Regions from separate parts of the Streptomyces sp. NPDC093546 genome, predicted to be linked through region 1. Evidence: riboswitches for the same ligand, from Rfam matches in the RefSeq annotation. Region 1 holds a riboswitch; each other region holds the start of a gene.
What was found. A riboswitch is a leader RNA that binds a small molecule or an ion and turns the genes downstream of it on or off. The one in region 1 is predicted to bind cobalamin.
Positions count from the first base shown of each region.

Region 2: linked by a shared signal. The riboswitch ahead of ACIRNI_RS25465 (energy-coupling factor ABC transporter permease) and the one ahead of cobN (cobaltochelatase subunit CobN) in region 1 are both predicted to bind cobalamin.
Region 3: linked by a shared signal. The riboswitch ahead of ACIRNI_RS12290 (cobalamin biosynthesis protein) and the one ahead of cobN (cobaltochelatase subunit CobN) in region 1 are both predicted to bind cobalamin.

Region 1 covers NZ_JBIWJG010000002.1:371,111-375,821, reverse strand. The annotation lists gene cobN (cobaltochelatase subunit CobN) at 1-2,518, opposite strand, end outside; cobalamin riboswitch at 2,554-2,689, opposite strand; gene ACIRNI_RS04795 (hypothetical protein) at 2,726-2,887, opposite strand; gene ACIRNI_RS04790 (cobalamin biosynthesis protein CobG) at 2,876-3,919, shown strand; gene ACIRNI_RS04785 (precorrin-8X methylmutase) at 3,916-4,563, shown strand; gene ACIRNI_RS04780 (precorrin-2 C(20)-methyltransferase) at 4,560-4,711, shown strand, end outside.
Region 2 covers NZ_JBIWJG010000013.1:76,422-81,132, forward strand. The annotation lists gene ACIRNI_RS25450 (ATP-binding cassette domain-containing protein) at 1-797, opposite strand, end outside; gene cbiQ (cobalt ECF transporter T component CbiQ) at 794-1,543, opposite strand; gene ACIRNI_RS25460 (energy-coupling factor ABC transporter substrate-binding protein) at 1,550-1,930, opposite strand; gene ACIRNI_RS25465 (energy-coupling factor ABC transporter permease) at 1,927-2,619, opposite strand; cobalamin riboswitch at 2,649-2,885, opposite strand; gene ACIRNI_RS25470 (PTS-dependent dihydroxyacetone kinase phosphotransferase subunit DhaM) at 2,897-3,319, opposite strand; gene dhaL (dihydroxyacetone kinase subunit DhaL) at 3,316-3,963, opposite strand; gene dhaK (dihydroxyacetone kinase subunit DhaK) at 3,951-4,711, opposite strand, start outside.
Region 3 covers NZ_JBIWJG010000004.1:577,679-582,389, forward strand. The annotation lists gene ACIRNI_RS12285 (cobyric acid synthase) at 1-1,090, opposite strand, end outside; gene ACIRNI_RS12290 (cobalamin biosynthesis protein) at 1,087-2,037, opposite strand; cobalamin riboswitch at 2,149-2,293, opposite strand; gene ACIRNI_RS12295 (hypothetical protein) at 2,433-2,654, opposite strand; gene ACIRNI_RS12300 (anion permease) at 2,667-3,965, opposite strand; gene ACIRNI_RS12305 (class II aldolase/adducin family protein) at 4,258-4,711, shown strand, end outside.

The DNA of each region.
Region 1 (4,711 bases):
TGTCGGCGCGGTAGCGCTGGAGGAGGGAGTCGGCGAGCGCCTGGCCGGTCTCCCAGGCGAGGCGGGAGGGGACGGCCTTGGGGTCGACGGAGTAGAAGTTGCGGCCCGTCGGCAGGACGTTGACCAGGCCCCGGAGGGGTGAACCGGAGGGGCCGGCCGGGACGAAGCCGCCGTTGAGGGCGTGGACGGCGTGGTCGAGCTCGTCGGTGGTGGCGGCGAGGCGCGGGACGACCTGGCGGGCGGCGAAGTCGAGGATCCGCGCCACGTCCGGGCCGTGGCCCTCGGCGACCGACGGCACGGCGGCCGGGTTCCAGTCGGCGGCCTCCATCGCCTCGACCAGGGCGCGGGCCTTGTCCTCCGCCTCGTCGGCGGTGGTGCGGGTGGCGGCCGACTCGTCGAGCCCCAGGGCCTCGCGCAGGCCGGGCAGGGACTGCGTACCGCCCCAGATCTGGCGGGCGCGGAGGATGGAGAGGACCAGGTTCACGCGCTCGGGGCCGGTCGGGGCGCCGCCCAGCACGTGCAGGCCGTCGCGGATCTGCGCGTCCTTGACCTCGCAGAGCCAGCCGTCGACGTGAAGCAGGAAGTCGTCGAAGCCGTCGTCGTCCGGCCGGTCCTCCAGGCCCAGGTCGTGGTCGAGCCGGGCGGCCTGGATCAGCGTCCAGATCTGGGCGCGGATGGCGGGCAGCTTGGCCGGGTCCATGGCGGAGATCTGCGCGTACTCGTCGAGCAGCTGCTCCAGGCGCGTGATGTCGCCGTACGACTCGGCGCGCGCCATCGGCGGCACCAGGTGGTCGATGAGCGTGGCGTGGGCGCGGCGCTTGGCCTGGGTGCCCTCGCCCGGGTCGTTCACCAGGAACGGGTAGATCAGCGGCAGGTCGCCGAGCGCGGCGTCCGGGCCGCAGGCGGCGGACAGGCCGGCGTTCTTGCCGGGCAGCCACTCCAGGTTGCCGTGCTTGCCGAGGTGGACCATGGCGTCCGCCCCGAAACCGCCGTCGTCCTCGGACGTGGCGATCCAGCGGTACGCGGCGAGGTAGTGGTGCGACGGCGGCAGATCGGGGTCGTGGTAGATCGCGATCGGGTTCTCGCCGAAGCCGCGCGGCGGCTGGATGAGGATGAGGAGGTTCCCGCGCCGCAGGGCGGCGAGGACGATGTCGCCCTCGGGGTTGCGGGAGCGGTCCAGGAACATCTCGCCGGGCGGCGGGCCCCAGTGCTGCTCGACGCCGTCCCTGAGTTCCTGCGGCAGGGTGGCGTACCAGCGCTTGTAGTCGGCGGCCGGGATGCGCACCGGGTTGCGGGCGAGCTGCTCCTCGGTGAGCCACTCCTGGTCGTGGCCACCCGCCTCGATGAGCGCGTAGATCAGCTCGTCGCCGTCGCCGGAGGCGAGGCCGGGGACTTCGTCCGTACCGAAGTCGTAGCCCTCCTCGCGCAGGCGGCGCAGCAGCGCGACGGCGGAGGCGGGGGTGTCGAGGCCGACGGCGTTGCCGATGCGGGAGTGCTTGGTGGGGTACGCGGAGAGGACCAGCGCCAGGCGCTTGGCGGCGTTCGGGATGTGGCGCAGGCGGGCGTGGCGTACGGCGATCCCGGCCACGCGCGCGGCGCGCTCGGCGTCGGCGACGTACGCAGGCAGGCCGTCGGCGTCGATCTCCTTGAAGGAGAACGGCACGGTGATGAGGCGCCCGTCGAACTCGGGGACCGCGACCTGGCTGGCGGCGTCGAGCGGCGAGAGCCCCTCGTCGTTCTCCTCCCAGGCAGAGCGCGAGCCGGTCAGGCACAGGGCCTGGAGGATGGGGACGTCGAGCGCGGCGAGCGCGCCCGCGTCCCAGGACTCGTCGTCGCCGCCCGCCTGCGCCTCGGCGGGCTTGGTGCCGCCGGCGGCGAGGACGGTGGTGACGACGGCGTCGGCGGTGCGCAGGGTGTCCAGCAGCTCGGGCTCGGGGGCCCGCAGGGACGCCACGTAGAGGGGGAGGGCCTGGCCGCCCGCGTCCTCGACGGCGTCGCACAGGGTGTGGACGAACGTGGTGTTCCCGCTCATGTGGTGCGCGCGGTAGTACAGCACCGCGACGGTCGGGCCGGTGGTGGTGCGGTGCTCGCGCTCCAGGGGGCCCCAGGTGGGCGCGGCGGCAGGCGGCTCGAAGCCGTGGCCGGTGAGGAGGACCGTGTCGGACAGGAAGCGGGCGAGCTGCTCCAGGTTGTCCGGGCCGCCGTGGGCGAGGTAGGCGTGGGCCTCGGCCGCGATGCCGATGGGGACGGTGGAGGTCTCCATCAGCTGGGCGTCGGGGGCCTGTTCGCCGGTGAGCACGACCAGCGGCTTGCCGGTCTCCCTCAGCGTCTGAAGGCCGTCCTCCCAGGCGCGGATGCCGCCGAGGAGGCGTACGACGACGAGGTCCACGCCGTCGAGGAGGCCGGGGAGGTCGTCCAGCAGGAGCCGGGCGGGGTTGGCGAACCGGTACGCGACCGGGCCTCCGGCCGCGCGGGCGCTCAGCAGGTCGGTGTCGGAGTGCGACAGCAGCAGGATCACAGCGTGCCGGGCCTTCCTCGGGGTGTCCTCGCCCCGGGTGGTCGTGGGTGGCGGGAGTTCCTGACTCGTCCGTTGTCTCCGTTGCCGGCGGACTCACAGTGGCGGGACCGCGCCGGATTCCCACCGGGCTTCCTCCCTAGGGCCCTGGGACCCTGTGCCGTCTGCATAGTAGAGGCTGCGCGTATGCTCGCCGCCATGCCGCCCAGCTCACCAATGCCTCAGGACCGGGGCGAAGCTCACATACGGGACAGCGCGCGCGACCGCGTCCGCGACCGTGGTGACGCGTGCCCCGGTGCGCTGCGGCTGCACCGGGCCGACGACGGCGCGCTCGCCCGACTCCGCCTTCCCACAGGTGTCTTGACGCCGCATCAGGTGTCGGTGCTGGCCGACACGGCGGACCGGCTCGGCGACGGGCACCTCTCCCTCACCTCGCGCGGCAACCTCGAACTGCGGGGCCTCGGCGAGGGCTGCGGGCTCGGGCTGGCGGAGCTGCTGCGGGACGCCGGGCTGCTGCCGGACTCCGAACGGCACGAGCGCGTACGGAACATGGTCGTCTCGCCGCTCGCGGGCGCGGAGGTGCGGGCGTGGGCCACGCGCCTGGACGCGCTGCTGTGCGCCGAGGAGTGGACGCTGGAGCTGTCCGGCCGCTTCCTGTTCGCCGTGGACGACGGCCGGGGGGACGTGGCGGCGCTGGCCCCGGATGTGACGTTGCTCGCAGAGCCGTCGGACACGGCTCTCGTGCAGGCCGGCCCGGCTGCGTACCGCGTCTCCGCGGCCGACGCGCCGCGCGCCGCGCTGGCGGCGGCGGAGGCGTTCCTCGCGGCGGCCCGGGAGGCGGGCACGGGCGCGTGGCGGGTGCGGGAGCTGCCGGCGGGGCAGGACGTGGACGTGGCCGGACACGTGCGGCGGGCTTCGATCGCTGCGGAGCACGTACCGGATGCGGTGCTTCCGGCGGGTGGCGCGCTCGCCCCCGGGCTGATCGGTGCCTCACCGCCGGGAGTCTCGGTCCTGGCCCGGCTGGGCCGGGTGACGACCGCGCAGTTCCGCGCGCTGCTGCCGGCCGAGGAGGTGCGCGTCACGCCGTGGCGCGGCTTCGTACTGCCGGGCTTCCCGGACCGGGCGGCGGCCGAGGAGCGGCTGCACGCCCTGGACCTCGCCGGATTCATCACCCGCGCCGACTCGCCGTGGGTCGGCGTGACCGCCTGCACCGGCCGCCCCGGCTGCGCGAAGTCCCTGGCCGACGTACGGGCGGACGCGCGCCCGATGGCGGTGGACGGCGGCCTGCCCGTCCACTGGTCGGGCTGCGCGCGCCGGTGCGGACACCCGCAGGGCGCGTGGGTGGACGTGGTGGCGACCGCCGAAGGCGCGTACCAGACGACCGTACAAAAACCGACAGGATGAGCGAGAGCAGAGTGTTCGACTACGAGAAGGACGGGGCGGAGATCTACCGCCAGTCCTTTGCCACGATCCGCGCCGAGGCGGATCTCGCGGGTCTCCCCGCCGACGTCAGCCAGGTCGCCGTGCGGATGATCCACGCCTGCGGCATGGTCGACCTCGTCCGCGACCTCGCCTACACGCCGGACGTCGTCGCCCGCGCCCGTGAGGCGCTGCGCGCCGGGGCGCCGATCCTCTGCGACGCGCAGATGGTCGCGAGCGGCGTCACGCGCAAGCGGCTGCCCGCCGACAACGACGTGGTCTGCACCCTCTCCGACCCGTCCGTGCCGGCCCTCGCCGCCGAACTGGGCACCACGCGCAGCGCGGCCGCGCTGGAGCTGTGGCGCGACCGCCTGGAGGGCTCGGTCGTCGCCATAGGCAACGCGCCCACCGCGCTCTTCCGGCTCCTGGAGATGATCGACGCGGGCGCGCCGCGCCCGGCGGCGGTGCTCGGCATCCCGGTCGGCTTCATCGGCGCGGCCGAGTCGAAGGACGCGCTGGCGGACCGGCCCGATATCGAGCACCTGGTGGTGCGCGGTCGGCGTGGCGGCAGCGCGATGGCGGCGGCGGCGATCAACGCGATCGCACACGAGGCGGAGATCCAGGCATGACGGGCACGACGGGCATGAGCGGCAAGCTGTACGGGGTCGGGCTCGGCCCCGGCGACCCGAACCTGATGACGGTGGCGGCGGTCAAGGCCATCGCGGGCGCCGATGTGATCGCGTACCACTGCGCGCGCCACGGCCGTTCGATCGCCCG
Region 2 (4,711 bases), on a different contig from region 1:
CGCGGCCCCGGCGCGTCCGCGCCCAGCAGGCCCCGGTCCCGGAGCACCCGGGCCACCGCCATGCCCCACGGGCGGCGCAGCCGGGCCGCGTCCAGCAGGGCGGCGTCCGCGAGGAGCTCGGCCACCGGGCCGGTGCGCAGGCCGTCCGGGGTGAGCACCGCCGCGTCGTCCGCCCAGCGCAGCGCCAGGTCCACGTCGTGCGTGGCCATCACGACCGTCGTCCCGGACGCCCGCAGCCGGTCCAGCACCTCCAGCAGCCGCTCCTGGCCGTGCGGGTCCAGGCCCGCCGTCGGCTCGTCGAGGATCAGCACCCGGGGGCGCATCGCGACCGCGCCCGCGATCGCCGCCCGCTTGCGCTGCCCGTACGACAGCAGATGCGTCGGCCGGTCCTCCAGCGCCGTGATGTCCAGCGCCTCCAGGGCCTCGCGCACCCGGGCGCGCACCTCCGCCTCCGCCAGGCCCAGGTTCATCGGCCCGAACGACACGTCCTGCCCCACCGACGCCGCGAACAGCTGGTCGTCCGGGTCCTGCACCACCAGCTGCACGGTCGTCCGCAGCCGGGTCAGCCCCTTCCTGTCGTACGACACGTCCTCGCCCGCCAGCAGCAGCCGCCCGCTCGCACACCGCAGGCCGCCGCTCAGCAGCCGCAGCATCGTGGTCTTGCCGCTGCCGTTGCGGCCGAGCAGCGCGATCGCGCGCCGCTCCGGCACGGCGAAGTCGATGCCCGACAGCACGGCGGGCCCGTGGTCGTAGGCGAATCCCGCACCGACCAGTTCCACGACGGCGTCACGCTTCATGGCAGGAACCTTTCGAGTACGAGGGTGACGGCGACGAGCCCCGCCAGCAGGGCGCCCGTCGCGGCCAGGAACCGCCGGGAGACCGCCGCCTCCGGCACCAGCACGCGCAGCGTGCCGTCGTAACCACGCCCGGCCAGCCCGGTCTGGAGCCGCGCCGCCCGGTCGAAGGCGCGGACGAACGCCGTCGCGCCGAGCCCCGCCAGCGACCGCCAGGCGGCCGCCCGGCTGGTCAGCCCGAGCCGCGCCGCCTGCGCCTCCCGGATCCGCCGCACGGCGTCCAGCAGCAGGAAACTGATCCGGTACATCACCAGCGCCACATCCACCACCGGCGCCGGCACTCCCGCCCGCACCAGCCGGGGCAGCACGTCCGAGACCGGCGTCGTGAACGCGAACAGCAGCACCCCGAGCGACGCCGCCGACGTCCGCAGCAGCAGCTGCCCGGCGTGCACGGGACCGTCCGGCGCGAGCGCCACCCACCCTTCCGGGCCGCCGACCTGGAACAGCAGCGGTACCGCGCCCGTGACGCAGAAGCGCAGCGGCACGCGGAACGCCCGCCACAGCTGCCGGCGGCCGACACCGGCCGGGCCCAGCAGCACGGCGAGGGTGGCGGCGGCCACCAGCACGGCCCCCGGCCACGGCGGCAGACAGATCGCGAGGACCGTCAGACCGAAGCCGAGCACGGCCTTCTCGCACGGGTGACGGCGGCGCCAGCGACTGCTGTGCGCCGCCGCGTCGATCGGCAGCACGGGCGGCTACTCGACCGTCGTCCGGGAGACTTCGGCGTCTTCGGCCGTGCGGGCCGTGTCGGCGGTACCGGCGGTCCGGTCCAGCGCCCGCGCCTCACCCTGCCTGCGGCCGCGCCGCAGCCCGAAGTAGTACGCCAGCACGCCCGCGCCGATCGCGGCCTGGAGCGAGAAGAGCGCCGACTCGATCTCACCGGACGGCGGCTCGTACAGCGGGCTGAACCACGGCTCGTAGTCCGGCTTCAGCTCGGTGATGGCGGTCTCGGCCTGGCCGTCCGCGCCCGTGAACGGCTCCTCCTTGTGGTCGCCCATGCCCAGCGCGAGCGGGAGCACGGCGAGCGCCACGACGACGAGCAGCAGCAGCGTGTTGATCCTGGCGTTACGGCTCATCGCGCCACGGCCTCCTTCTTCACGGGGTGCGTCGGCAGCACACCGAGGCGGGCCAGATCGCCCTTGCTGGACTGCGTCAGCAGCCGCATCACCAGCACGGTGAGCAGGCCCTCGCTCACGGCCAGCGGAAGCTGCGTGACGGCGAAGATCCCGCCGAACTTCGCCAGCGCCCCGGCGAAGCCGCTCGCCGGGTCGGGGAACGCCAGCGCCAGCTGCACGCTGGTGACGCAGTACGTGGACAGGTCGGCGACGAACGCCCCGAAGAACACGCTCACCATCAGCGGCACGTCGAAGCGGCGCAGCAGCCAGTACGTCGCGAAACCGGCCCACGGCCCGACGACCGCCATCGAGAAGGCGTTGGCGCCCAGCGTGGTGAGCCCGCCGTGCGCCAGCAGCAGCGCCTGGAAGAGGAGCGTGATGGTGCCGAGCACCGCCATGATCGGCGGCCGGAACAGGATCGCGCCCAGCCCCGTCCCGGTCGGGTGGGAGCAACTGCCCGTCACGGAGGGCAGCTTCAGGGCGGACAGGACGAAGGTGAAGGCGCCGGACGCGCCGAGCAGGAGAGTCGATTCGGGATGGGCCTTGACCTCGCGGGTCAGGGCCCGGACGCCATGGGCGACGAAAGGGGCGGCGGCGACGGTCCAGGCGACCGCGTGCACAGGGGGCAGGTACCCCTCGGCGATATGCATGATGTGGGAGACCCTCTCCAGCACCTCGTGGATGGACAACGCGCCCTGGCCGGTCTCCTGGCTGACGGGTCATGCAACGCCGCGGCTCCGCCTTCCCGGACACCACGGTCTCCCGTGGGGTTCCAGTGGCTTCCCGGGGTGGTTTCCCCGGAAGTGGAGCCGGACTTCCCGATCACAGTGGCGAGGGCCGCACCGGTACCGCACCGGTTTCCCGTACACCAAGGCCCTGCGACACTAGTGCGTTGACCAGGTACATCACAACCCGTCCCGCACGCGGTCACTCCTTGCGATAGCCGTACGCCTCCGACGCGGCCGCCACCACGGCCTCCAGGTCGCCGCCCGCCGAGGCGGTGACCACGACCGCCACCGCGCCCTCCACGAACGGCGCGTCGACCAGCCGCGTGCCCTCGGGAAGCTCGTCGCCCTCCGCCAGCAGCGCCTTCACCGTCAGCACGGCACTGCCGAGGTCGACCAGGACGGCCACGCCCGCCCCGGCGTCGACCGACGCCGCCGCCTCGGCGATCAGCTCGGCGCTGGTGCCGAGCCCGCCGTCCGCGGTGCCGCCCGCGGCGGCCACGGGCGCGGTCCCGCCGCCGCCCGCGAGGCCCTTCGCCAGCTCGGCCACCGACGACGCGACCGCCGCGCTGTGCGACACCAGGACGATGCCCACGCGCCCGCCCGCGCCCGCGCCCCCGCTCACCGGGCGGCCTCCGCTTCCCGCAGCGCCGCGATCAGCAGCGCCGAGGACGCCGCCCCCGGGTCCTGGTGCCCGATGCTGCGCTCCCCGAGATAGCTGGCCCTGCCCTTGCGGGCCTGCATCGGTACGGTCCCGAGGGCGCCCTCCTCGGCCGCCCGCGCCGCCGCGGCGAACGCCTCGCCCGGCGGGGCGGCGCCGAGCGCCTCGACGGCCGGCTCCAGCGCGTCGAGCATCGTCTTGTCCCCGGCCTTCGCCCCGCCGAGCTGCGCCACCGCGGCCACGCCCGCGCGCAGCGCCTCGGCCAGCGCGGCGGGAGTCACCTCGGCGGCGTCGCCCAGCGCCTTTCCGGCGCGCCGCAGCAGCGTCCCGTACAGCGGCCCCGACGCCCCGCCCACGGTCGAGATCAGCTGCCGCCCGGCGAGCACGAGCACCGCGCCGGGAGTCGCGGGCGGCTCTTTGTCCAGCACCTCGGCCACCGCCGCGAACCCGCGCCGCAGGTTGGCCCCGTGGTCGGCGTCGCCGATGGCCGAGTCCAGTTCGGTGAGCCGGTCCGCCTCGCGCTCCACGGCGGCCGCGGCGGCCGCCATCCAGCGCCGGAAGAAGTCCCTGTCGAGCGTCACGGGCGTCACGGTCCTCACATCCCCCATCGCAGAGCGGCCGTCCGCACCGGCGCGTCCCACAGCCGCAGCATCTCCTCGTCGGCCTCGCACAGCGTGACCGAGCAGCCCGCCATGTCCAGCGACGTCACGTAGTTCCCGACGAGGGTACGAGCCACCGGCACGCCGCGCTCGCGCAGCACCCGGTGCACCTCGGCGTTGAACCCGTACAACTCCAGCAACGGAGTCGCCCCCATGCCGTTCACCAGCAGCAGCACCGGCCCGCCGGGCCGCAGGTCCTCCAGGACGGCGTCGACGGCGAAGTCGGCGATCTCCCGGGAGGTCATCATGGCCCGCCGCTCGCGCCCCGGCTCGCCGTGGATGCCGACGCCCAGCTCCAACTCGCCCGGCGGCAGATCGAACGTGGGCCCGCCCTTCGCCGGCGTACTGCACGCGCTGAGCGCCACCCCGAAGCTGCGCGACGCGGCGTTCACCCGGCGCGCGATCGCCTCCACACGCTCCAGCGGCGCCCCCTCCTCGGCGGCCGCGCCCGCGATCTTCTCCACGAACAGCGTGGCCCCGGTCCCGCGCCGCCCGGCCGTGTACGTACTGTCGGCCACCGCGACATCGTCGTCGACCAGCACCTTGGCGACCTGTACGCCCTCGTCCTCGGCGAGTTCGGCCGCCATCTCGAAGTTCAGTACGTCACCGGTGTAGTTCTTGACGACGAACAGCACGCCGCGCCCGCTGTCCACGGCCGCCGCGGCCCGCACCATCTGCTCGGGCACGGGACTCGTGA
Region 3 (4,711 bases), on a different contig from region 1:
CCTCACCGGCGCGGGACTCGACCTCGTCGTCGATGTGCTCGCCGAGGGCCTGGAAGCCGCCGCAGATGCCCAGCACCGGGCGCCCCTCGGCGGCGCGCCGGACCAGTGCGTCCGCCAGGCCCCGCTCGCGCAGCCACGCCAGCGCCTTCACCGTGCCGCGCGTCCCCGGCACGACGACCAGGTCCGCGTCGGCCAGCTCCTCGGGCCGGTCCACGAACCGCACGACCACGCCCGGCTCGGCCGCCAGCGCGTCCACGTCCGTGAAGTTCGACATCAGCGGTACGGCGCAGACGGCGACCCGCAGCACGTCCTCGCCGACCGGCGGCGCGACGACCGACTCGCGCACCGCGCCCCGCAGCGACACGCGCAGCCCGTCCTCCTCGTCGATGCCGAGGCCGTGCGCGTACGGCAGGACGCCGAAGGTGCGGCGGCCGGTGAGGCCCAGCAGCATGTCCAGGCCCGGCTCCAGCAGCGTCACATCGCCCCGGAACTTGTTCACGAGGTAGCCCGCGACCAGGTTCTGGTCCTCGGGCGCCAGCAGCGCCGTCGTACCGAAGAACTGGGCGAAGACCCCGCCCCGGTCGATGTCGCCGACCACGACGACGGGGAAGCGGGCGGCGCGCGCGATGCCCATGTTGACGATGTCGGTGCGCCGCAGGTTGATCTCGGCGGGGCTGCCCGCTCCCTCGCAGATGACGGCGTCGTACGTGTCGCGCAGCTGCTGGAGGCAGTCCAGGACGGGTTCGAGCAGCTCGCGCTGCTTGCCGCCGTGGTAGCCGCGGGCGCTGAGCTCGCCGACCGGCTTGCCCATCAGCACGACCTGGCTGGAGCGGTCGCTGCCCGGCTTGAGCAGCACCGGGTTCATCAGCGCGGTCGGCTCCACGCGGGCGGCCTGCGCCTGCATGGCCTGCGCCCGGCCGATCTCCGCGCCCTCGCGCGTGACGAAGGAGTTGAGGGACATGTTCTGCCCCTTGAACGGCGCGACCTTCACGCCCTGCCGCACCAGCCAGCGGCAGATGCCGGCCGTGACGACGCTCTTGCCCGCGTCGGACGTGGTGCCCGCGACGAGCAGCCCCCCACCCTTGCTCATGTACGCCTCCGCTTGATCGCCCCGTACGCCAGTCGCCCACCCGCGCACACCGCGAGCGTGAGGGCGCTCACCCGGCGCGACAGCCGCACCGCGTGCTCGATGTCCGCCACCTCGACGTCCCGCCCGCCGCCGTTGAGCACCGGCCGGTGCTCGACCCGTCCGCCGTACGAGAGCGTGCCGCCGAGCCGTACGCCCAGCGCGCCGGCGAACGCCGCCTCGACCGGGCCCGCGTTGGGGCTCGGGTGCTTGGCGGCGTCGGCCCGCCAGGCGCGTACCGCGCCGCGCGGGTTCCCGCCCGCGACCGCCGCCAGGGCGGCCGTCAGCCGGGCGCCGGGCCAGCCGGCCACGTCGTCGAGGCGCGCCGAGGCCCAGCCGAAGCGGCGGTACTTCGGCGACTTGTGGCCGACCATCGCGTCCAGCGTGTTCACCGCCCGGAAGGCGACGAGCCCGGGTACGCCGCCGACCGCGCCCCAGACGAGGGCGCCGACGACGGCGTCGGAGGTGTTCTCGGCGACGGACTCCACGACGGCGCGGGCGATGCCGGGGCCGTCCAGGGCCTGCGGGTCGCGCCCGCACAGGTGCGGCAGCCGCTCTCGGGCCACCTCCAGGTCCCCGGCGGCCAGCGCGCCGCCGATGGCGCGGGCCTCGCGGCCCAGCGTCGTACCGCCGACGACGGACCACACGGTGGCGGCGGTCAGCGCGACGGACGCGGCGCGCCGCCCGCGGACCGCGCGGGCCGCGAGCGCCGCCGCACCGGCCGCGCCTCCGGCGCACACGGCGGCGTGCAGCGCACCCCAGGCGCGGTCGTCGCGCCACAGCGCGCGCTCCACGCGGGCGGCCGTGCGCCCGAAGGCGGCCACGGGGTGCCCGCGGCGGGGGTCGGCGAGGAGCAGGTCGGCGGCGAGCCCGACGGCCGCGCCGTACGCGAAGACGCGGTCACCGCGCATGGGTGCTCGATGGGCTGGAGGCTTCCGGGGCTTCCTGAGCTTTCAGGGCTTCCGGGGCAGCGCGAAGGCAGCCGGGCATGGCGATGTCCTCACTCAGGGTCCGCGCCCTGGCTCGACGTGACCGGCGACGAGAGTTCCTGACTCATCCGGCCCTGGGGACTGCCCGGGGCCGGACTCACAGTGGCGGGACCGCGCCGGATTCGCACCGGCTTCCTCTTCTGCCGCCGTAAATGGCCCCGGCAGTCCACCACGCTCCGCGAACGCCCGTCAACTCGCCGCTGACCTGCGGTCGGAGAGTGTGCTGCGCCCCACAGAACGTGGCAGGGCCGCCGGAACGCGGCAGGGCCGGCCGCACCCGTGAAGGTGCGACCGGCCCGGAGCCGGACGTTCACACGTCAGGTCACGATCAGGTAGATCCCGAAGGTGATCGCCGCCGCGCAGACCGCGAAGGCCGCGTACGCGCCGGTGCGGGCGAGGACGGCCGAGCCACCGCTCGCCGCCGCCTGCTCCTGCTTGGAGAGGCCGAGGATGCCGAGGGTGAACAGGCCCACCAGTGCGACGGTGGCCAGGAGGCTCACGCCGAACACGGAGCCGAGAGCTGCCCAGTCGATCTTCATGCTGTTCTTTCCTTACACCGTGGCGGCGGGTGCGGGTGCGGCCGCGGCCGCCGGGGAGGTCTCCGGCGCCGTCGCCGGGATGGTGGCCTGGAGGTCGGCGGTGAGGTCACCGGCGGTCATGGCGACGGTGCCGGCCGGGGGAGGGGTGACGGCCGCGATGGCGGTGGTCACGACGCCCGCGGGCTCGCTGTCGCCGTCGGCCGTGGCGGTGTCGACGTCGTTGACGTTGGTGTGGTCGACGACCTGGCGGCGCGAGATGAACCAGATCGCGGCGCAGGAGGCGATCAGGAAGACCACGACGGCGGCGACGCCCCAGTCACCCTGGCGGGTGACGAGCTCCGAGCCCGCGGCGACCAGACCGGCGGCCGGCAGGGTCAGGCCCCAGGCGACGAACATCCGGGTGGCGGTGGACCAGCGGACGACGCCGCCCTTGCGGCCGAGGCCCGCGCCCATCACGGCGCCGGAGCAGGAGTGCGTCGTCGAGAGCGAGAAGCCCAGGTTCGAAGAGGCGAGGATGACGGTGGCCGCGCTGGTCTGGGCGGCGAAGCCCTGCTGCGGCTGGAGGTCGGTGAGGCCCTTGCCCATGGTGCGGATGATGCGCCAGCCGCCGAGGTAGGTGCCGAGCGCGATGGCCAGACCGGCGGAGACGATCACCCAGAGGGGCGGGTTGGAGCCGGGGGCGAGGATGCCGCCGGCGACCAGGGCCAGGGTGATGATGCCCATCGTCTTCTGGGCGTCGTTGGTGCCGTGGGCGAGCGAGACGAGGCCCGCGGAGGCGATCTGCCCGGCGCGGTAGCCCTTGCGGCCGGTCTTCTCGTCGATGTTCGCGCCGGCCTTGTACGTCAGCCGGGTGGCGAGCATCGCGGCGAGGCCGGCGACGAGCGGCGCGGCGACGGCCGGGATGAGGACCTTGGTGACGACGACGCCGCCGTTGACGCCGCTCAGGCCGACCGAGGCGATGGTGGCGCCGACGAGGCCGCCCATGAGGGCGTGCGAGGAGCTGGAGGGCAGGCCCACCAGCCAGGTCAGGAGGTTCCAGAGGATGGCGCCGACGAGCGCCGCGAAGATCACCTCTGGGCTGATTCCTTCTTCGTTGACCAGGCCGCTGGAGATCGTCTTGGCGACCTCGACGGACAGGAACGCGCCGACCAGGTTGAGCACGGCGGACATGGCCACCGCCGTCTTGGGCTTCAGGGCGCCGGTCGAGATGGTCGTGGCCATCGCGTTGGCGGTGTCATGGAAACCGTTCGTGAAATCGAACACGAGAGCTGTCACGACCACAATGGCGAGCAGCAGCGTGATGTGTTCCATTTACCCAGGCAATCGTTCGACGTCAGTGGCTCGGCGAACGTAAGCAACCTGAGTGAACGGAAGGTGAACTGGGTCCGGCATCATGGTGACCGAAGATCCGGAAGCGCTGCCACCGCTTCGTCGTCGGTGCCCCGCCGGGCGGGCGGGATGCCCGTATCCACGGGCTTTTTCCGCCGTTCACCCGGTTCGCGCCGGTGGCCGGGGATGTCGGTCGAGGCTCGGACGACGAGATTTTTGTCATCTGATCGACTTCCGGTAGGCCGTCGTCGTACGGCCTGACAGGATCGGTGCCATGACACAGGAAACGGTCGAGCAGGGGACCGGGCAGGCGGTCGAGCGGGCCTGGGACGCGCTGGTGGCCACCGCCCGCAGGACGGTCGCCGACGGCCTGGTCGTCGGCACCTCCGGCAACGTCTCCGCCCGGGTCGGCGACCTCGTCCTCGTCACCCCCAGCGGCGTGCCGTACGACCGGCTCACCCCGGCCGACCTCACCGCCGTCGACCTCGACGGCACACAGGTACGCGGAACCCTCACGCCCACCAGCGAGCTCCCCATGCACCTGGCGGTCTACCGCCACACCCCGGCCCGCGCGGTCGTCCACACCCACGCGGTCCACGCCACGGCGGTCTCCACCCTCGTCCCCGAGCTGCCCCCGATCCACTACATGGCGGGGGCCCTCGGCGGCCCCGTCCGCGTCGCCCCGTACGCCCTCTACGGCACGGAGGAACTGGCCCGGAACATGCTGC